DNA from 3 places in the Streptomyces sp. NPDC058231 genome. Region 1 is predicted to be linked to each of the others. Evidence: riboswitches for the same ligand, from Rfam matches in the RefSeq annotation. Region 1 holds a riboswitch; each other region holds the start of a gene.
What was found. Region 1 has a riboswitch for cyclic di-AMP ahead of ACFVXE_RS06495 (transglycosylase family protein). Riboswitches for the same ligand answer to the same signal wherever they lie in the genome.
Positions count from the first base shown of each region.

Region 1 (2,257 bases):
TCGCAGGACACCTGGACGTCGTACGGCGGCGAGTCGTACGCACCGCGCGCGGACCTCGCGAGCCGCTCGCAGCAGATAGCGATCGCCGAGAAGGTGCTGGACGACAAGGGGCCGAAGGCCTGGCCCAGTTGTGCGGTGATCTCCGGGCTGACCGAGGACGGGTCGCTGCCGGGCGTCGACCCGGGCATCACGCCGTCGGCGGACCCGACGGAGAGCGCGGACGCGTCGTCGCCGTCCGCCGAGGAGTCCGGTACGTCCTCGCAGAAGGCGTCGGCCAAGAAGAAGGCCGGCTCGGCCACCGCGACCCCGTCCAGTAAGTCCGCTTCGTCCGACTCATCCGATTCGGCGCAGTCTTCCGGCTCGTCCGGCTCCGGCTCTTCCGATTCCTCCGGCTCCTCCGGTTCCTCCGGCGGCGAGGTGGGCGGTAAGCACCGCGGCGCACCGGCCTCCGAGGCGGGCCGGGGAGCGGACGGGTCCGGCGAGCGCGAGTCGGGTCGGCACGCCTCCCGTGGGGGCAGTGAGGCGCGCGACTCCGGCGCTGTGGTCGACGGCGAGTACACCGTCCGGCCCGGCGACAACCTCTGGGCGATTGCTGACGCACAGAAGGTGCCCGGTGGATGGCCCGCGCTCTACGAGGCGAACAAGGGTGCTGTCGGCGACGATCCGGACCTCATCCTCCCTGGCCAGAGCCTTGACCTCGATCTGAATGCGAAGTGAGAGCAGTCTGATCAACTGCTAAAAACACCCCAAAAACCGGGGTAGTTAGGGGACCTATGTCCACTTATGCGTAAGTGAGACATGGGTCTCTTTGCGTCAACTGGCGTGTCGCGTCTGCCGGGTCTGTCCGCATCGCCCCCCACCTGCGAAAACGACATTCGATCAGATGCGCGTAAGGGCTGATTGTCCGTTATGTCCATCTTTGAATGTGAGGGTTGCGTATGTTTACGGTCGGAACCGCTCGCACCGCGGGCCCCGTCGATCGTCACGCCGAATCCTGCCGTCGGTCGAAGGGAACAGACGCGTAAAGCGCCGTAGGCAGGAGCGGGGGACCCAGGTAAGCCGCCGGGTCCGATGGTCGGAAGACCGTCAGGGCCGGCTTGGGGTGAAGTCGCGCGCTAGGACGCGCGACCGGGCAACTCACTTGGCCCGAACCCGACAGCTCACCTCGTAGGCGTCGGTGAGGAGACCTTTCATGCTGCTCAACAGCAAGGCCAAGCACCGCCGCCCGTCCAAGGCCGTCCGTGTCGCCACGCTCGCCGGCGTCGCCGGTGCCGCCATCGCCGTTCCGCTGATGGGCGCGACCGGCGCATCCGCCGCCTCCGTCGCCACGTGGGACGCCGTCGCCCAGTGCGAGTCCGGTGGCAACTGGTCCATCAACACCGGCAACGGCTACTACGGCGGTCTGCAGTTCTCGCAGTCCAGCTGGGCCGCCGCCGGTGGTACGCAGTACGCGGCGCGGGCCGACCTCGCCACCAAGGCGCAGCAGATCGCCACCGCCGAGAAGCTCCTCGACATGCAGGGTCCGGGTGCCTGGTCCTGCGCCGGTGCCGGCGGCCTGACCGACGACGGTGTCGACCCGGGCGTCGACACCGGCTCCACCGCGCAGCAGAGCGCCCCGGCGCAGGAGTCGAAGCCTGCCGAGCACGCCGAGGCCCCCGCCGCCTCCCGCTCGGACCGCGGCACCGCCCCCGAGGCGGAGGCCAAGAAGACCGTCACCACGCCGACCGGCGAGAAGGTCGCCAAGGGTGACGGCGAGTACAAGGTGAAGTCCGGCGACTCGCTCAGCCGGATCGCCGCGCAGCACGGCGTGAAGGGCGGCTGGAAGCAGCTGTTCAAGCTGAACAAGGACATCGTCAAGGACGCCGACCTGATCTTCCCGGGTCAGCAGCTCCACCTGACGAAGTAGGACGTAGCGGTACGGGCGTTCCGCGACGGCGTGCGCCCGCGGTGCTCTCCTCCCCGAGCACCCCGACCCGGCGCGGATTCCCCCGTACGCGCCGGGTCGGGGTTTACGTGTTCACCGTTCAATGCTTGTAGTTACCAGTCAGTAGATTTCTGGAACTCTGCCCCGCTATGGGTGCCCTTGGGTCCTTTTTCGTCCCAGGAGGCGGGCGGGCGGCGGGCCCGGGCGGCCCAGCCGGTTAGGCTCTTGTCGCAAGGCCAAAGTGACCCTGCACAACCAGCGTCATATCCCAGAAGGAGATGCCTCGTGCCGTCCATCGACGTCGTCGTAGCCCGGGAAATCCTCGACTCCCGC
Region 1 is NZ_JBHVWN010000006.1:122,969-125,225, forward strand. Features, by position in the region: gene ACFVXE_RS06490 (transglycosylase family protein) at 1-717, shown strand, start outside; cyclic di-AMP (ydaO/yuaA leader) riboswitch at 1,018-1,189, shown strand; gene ACFVXE_RS06495 (transglycosylase family protein) at 1,193-1,906, shown strand; gene eno (phosphopyruvate hydratase) at 2,210-2,257, shown strand, end outside.

Region 2 (2,257 bases), on a different contig from region 1:
ACCTACTGCCTGGGCGGCACCCTCACCTCCCGGCTGGACCGGGTACTGCGCGAGGAGAAGGGCTACACGTACGGCGTGCGGGCCTTCGGGCAGGTCCTGCGGTCGTCGGCGCCGGACTCCGCGACCGGGGCGACCGGCGCGGCGATGCTGGCCATCAGCGGATCGGTGGACACGGAGTCCACCGGACCGGCGCTGGACGACCTGTGGAAGGTCCTGCGGACGCTCGCGGCCGACGGGCTGACCGACGCCGAGCGCGAGACGGCCGTGCAGAACCTCGTGGGTGTCGCCCCGCTGAAGTTCGAGACGGCCGCCTCGGTCGCGGGCACGCTCGCCGACCAGGTCGAGCAGCACCTCCCGGACGACTACCAGGCGCAGCTGTACGCACGCCTGGCCGAGACCGGCACGGTCGAGGCGACCGCGGCGGTGGTCAACGCCTTCCCGGTGGACCGGCTGGTCACGATCCTGGTCGGCGACGCGGCACAGATCGCGGAGCCGGTCAGGGCGCTGGGCATCGGCGAGGTGTCGGTCGTCGCCGGCTGATACGACAGAGTCCCGCATAACGGGACATAGGGAGACCCTTGCGAGTCTGTTCTCGCCGGGGTCTTCCCTTTTGTCCGAAATGTTGCATTGAGTGGCTGAATGCCCTGTGGGATGCACTACAAAACGGCCTGTCCGTTTGGTGATTGAAAGTGACCCCGCCTAGCGTCGGCTCAGCTGTCCGTCACCCGTATGCCGCATCCGCGGCGCCGTACAGCCATCGCCGAATCCCCGTCGGGCGCGAGCCCGGGGAGCCGGGGACCCATGAGTCCCTGGGGTGAATCGGATACCGCGACCTCGTGCGAGGCCGGGGATCCGTAGGAGACCTTCCTGCTCCGAACCCGTCAGCTAACCCGGTAGGCGAGAAGGAAGGAAAGGACCAGTCACTTCATGGCGTTCATCCGCCCCACCGGGAAGCACCGTGCCCCGAGCCGTCTGACGCGCAGGAGCGCACGGGTCGCCGGAGCCGCGGCTCTCGCCACCACGGGCGTCATCGGCGGACTGGCATCCCCGGCCCTCGCCGCGGATGCCGGCACCCCCGCCGTCGACGAGACCGGACTGACCCAGGTCATCGCCATCGAGGAGACCGTCGCCGACCGCGTGGCGCTCCAGGCCGACGTGCAGAAGCACCAGGCCCACCTCGCCGCCGAGGCGAAGGCCAAGGCCGCCGCGGCGGCCAAGGCGAAGGCCGAGGTGGCTGCGAGGGCGAAGGCCGAAGCCCGCGCAGAGAAGGCCCGTGAGGCGAAGGCCCGCGCCGCCCGTTCCGCCGAGCGCACCCGCCTGGGTGCCTTCCAGCTCCCCGTCGCCGGTTCGTACGTCACCACCGGCTACAAGTCCAGCGGTTCCCTCTGGTCCTCCGGCCGCCATTCGGGCATCGACTTCCACGCCGCCTCCGGCAGCTCCGTCGTCGCCGTCGGCGCCGGCACGGTCGTCGAGGCCGGCTGGGGCGGCGCGTACGGCAACAACATCGTGCTCCGGATGACGGACGGCACGTACACCCAGTACGGCCACCTCTCCTCGATCGGTGTCTCGGTCGGCCAGAGCGTCCGCGGCGGCCAGCAGATCGGCCTCTCCGGCTCGACCGGCAACTCCACCGGACCGCACCTCCACTTCGAGGCGCGCACCACACCGTCTTACGGCTCCGACATGGACCCCGTGGCGTATCTGCGCGCCCACGGCGTCAACGTCTGACCGACGCCGCACCGCATCACCTCCGAAGGCCCCGGCTCCCCGCCGGGGCCTTCGCCGTACCCGCCGGACCGGCTCGTGGAGTCGGACCGCGGAACCGGATCCGGGCCAAAAGATATTCATGAATTCCGGCCCGGCGTCGGAAATGCGGTCGCATTGCAATAGAGTCGCAGAACAGGCGTCGATCGGCCGCGTTTCGCGGGGATTAAGGCGGAGGTTCGGACATGCGCATTCCGGCGCATTCGGTATGCACGGCAATCCGTGACGACATCGTCTCCGGTGTCTTCGAACGCGGCAGCAGACTCACCGAGGAGCTGCTCGCGCGCCGTTACGGGGTCTCCCGCGTCCCGGTACGGGAAGCGCTGCGCACCCTGGAGTCCGAGGGCTTCGTGGTCACCCGCCGACACGCCGGGGCCTGCGTCGCCGAGCCCACCGAGCAGGAGGCCGTCGACCTCCTGGAGGTGCGGATGCTGCTGGAGCCGCTGGGTGCCGCCCGCGCCGCGCAGCGCCGCACCGAGGCGCACCTGAAGGT
Region 2 is NZ_JBHVWN010000002.1:174,288-176,544, reverse strand. Features, by position in the region: gene ACFVXE_RS02305 (M16 family metallopeptidase) at 1-540, shown strand, start outside; cyclic di-AMP (ydaO/yuaA leader) riboswitch at 749-915, shown strand; gene ACFVXE_RS02300 (M23 family metallopeptidase) at 928-1,728, shown strand; gene ACFVXE_RS02295 (GntR family transcriptional regulator) at 1,950-2,257, shown strand, end outside.
Region 2: it holds a riboswitch for cyclic di-AMP, as region 1 does, so the genes downstream of both, ACFVXE_RS02300 (M23 family metallopeptidase) here and ACFVXE_RS06495 (transglycosylase family protein) in region 1, are expected to answer to the same signal.

Region 3 (2,257 bases), on a different contig from region 1:
CGCGACCGTAATAAGGGGTTGACGGGAGGTGAGATAGACCACCCGGTCAGTTTTTGGTAAAGGGGGAATAAGTGAAGGGGCGGTGCGCCGCCGCGCACCGCCCCTTCAACCAGCCCTACTGGATCAGACGTTGATCCCGTGCGCGGCCAGGTACGCGATCGGGTCGATGTCCGACCCGTACGCGGGACCGGTGCGGACCTCGAAGTGCAGGTGCGGACCGGTGGCGTTGCCGGTGGCACCGGAGAGGCCGACCTGCTGTCCGGCGGTCACGGTCTGGCCGGCCGAGACGGAGAGCGAGGACATGTGGCCGTACTGCGAGTAGTGGCCGTCGGCGTGCTTGATGACGACCTCGTTGCCGTACGCGCCACCCCATCCGGCGGTGACGACGGTGCCGGAGGTGATCGCCTTCACGCTCGTGCCGGTGGCGACCGGGAAGTCGATACCGGTGTGGCTGCCGCTGGACCAGTTGGAACCGGAGGCGCGGTAGGCCGTGGTGTGGTTGCCGGGGACCGGGTGGACGTAACCGGAGCTGCTGCTCTGGGCGGCCGCGGGCTTGGGGGCGGCCGAAGCGCTCGCGGACGTCGTGGACTTGACGGGAGCCTTGGACGGCGCGGCCTGCGCGGTGGCCGCGGCGGAGCCGGCCGGCTTGGAGCCGAGCGTCAGCTTCATGCCCGGGAAGATCAGGCTCGGGTCGTCACCGACGACCACGCGGTTGTCCTGGTACACCTTCTGCCAGCCACCCTTGACCTGCTGCTCGGCGGCGATCTTCGACAGGGAGTCGCCGGAGACGACGGAGTACGTCCGGGTCTCGGCCTGCTCCTTCGCGACCGGGACGGCCTGCTTGACGGCCGACTGCGCGGCGGCGGGCGCGGCCTGCTCCGCGGCGTGGGCACCGGTGGCGCCGAGCAGCGGGAGGGCGATGACGGCCCCACCGGCGCCGGCGGCGACGACGCCACGGGCGATGGTGCTGACCTTGGGACGGCGGTGCTTACCCGATGTGGGCATGAAGAATTCCTCTCCGGCGCCTACGAGGTGAGCTGTCGGGTTCGGGCTGGAGATGCCCGGTCGCACGAAGCGCGACTTCACCCCGAGCCGGCCGGATTCCTCCGGTCGGCGGCTTACCTGGTTCCCCCGCTCCTGCCACGCGTGAGTGGGTGCGAATTCCGGACGGCGGCAGGATTAGGCGGTCCATCCGGATTGAGTGGTGACCGTAGACGAGCGGGGACGACGGAAACAAGCCGCCGAATGCGGACCGGAATCCGCTACGGAAATTCGGAACGGAATACCGGTCACCCTCCGTGGATTACGGATCTTGGCTTTCCGCACGGCGTCGGGAATACCCACCGGCCGCACCGGCACACACCGTCACGGATATGATCCCGCTCACGAGAAGGCCGCCATCCCCCTTATAAGCGGGGCATGTTATTTCAAATGCCTCAATACGGACATGTCATGAACATTCTCCGTGTGGCGCGGCCCGAGCACTTACGCATCCAGGTCGCCCGCAGCCCTGCTGCACGGCCGCGTGACCCCGCGGCACCCCGCCCCGGAGCACCAACGCCGGCGCAGACCGCCACGGGCCGTGCCTGCGCGCGGGCACGGCCCACCGGCCGACTCCCCTGCACCGCCGAAAAGCCGTCGCACGGCGATCCGTTACGAGCCGGACCGGACCGGCGCGCAGCCGCGCCGCCGGCCTTCCTCCTCGGCGGCGCGGCCGCCCGCGTCGAGCGCGTTCAGCCGGTGACGGCCGAACTGATTGCCTGAGGAATCAATGTCGTATCGTCGCAGGAGTGAGCTCGCCGGCGAGCCTCGCCGACGCCAGAGACCCCAGGAGAAGCCGTGACGCAGCAGGTGCCGCAGGTCCCGTCGACGGAACCCCAGCTGGCGGGTGTGCGCAATTTCCGCGACGTGGGCGGGCTGCCCACCGTGGACGGGCGCCGGGTGCGGTACGGACGGCTCTTCCGCAGCGGTCACCTCGCGCACGCCACCGCCGAGGACGCGACGTTCCTCGGCGGCCTGGGGCTGCACACGATCTTCGACTTCCGGAACGCCGCGGACCACAAGCTCGACGGAGTGGACGTGGAACTGCCGGGCGTACGCAACGTGAGCATCCCGCTCTCCGACCCGGCCGACGGCGCCGAGTTCTGGCGTATGGTCCGCGACGGCGACATCGAACAGCTCCGCTCGGTGCTCGACGACGGCAAGGGGGCGGCCCGCATGACCGCCTCGTACAGGGCGATCATCCTGGACCGGACCG
Region 3 is NZ_JBHVWN010000029.1:80,352-82,608, forward strand. Features, by position in the region: gene ACFVXE_RS20575 (peptidoglycan DD-metalloendopeptidase family protein) at 124-1,005, opposite strand; cyclic di-AMP (ydaO/yuaA leader) riboswitch at 1,010-1,167, opposite strand; gene ACFVXE_RS20580 (tyrosine-protein phosphatase) at 1,840-2,257, shown strand, end outside.
Region 3: it holds a riboswitch for cyclic di-AMP, as region 1 does, so the genes downstream of both, ACFVXE_RS20575 (peptidoglycan DD-metalloendopeptidase family protein) here and ACFVXE_RS06495 (transglycosylase family protein) in region 1, are expected to answer to the same signal.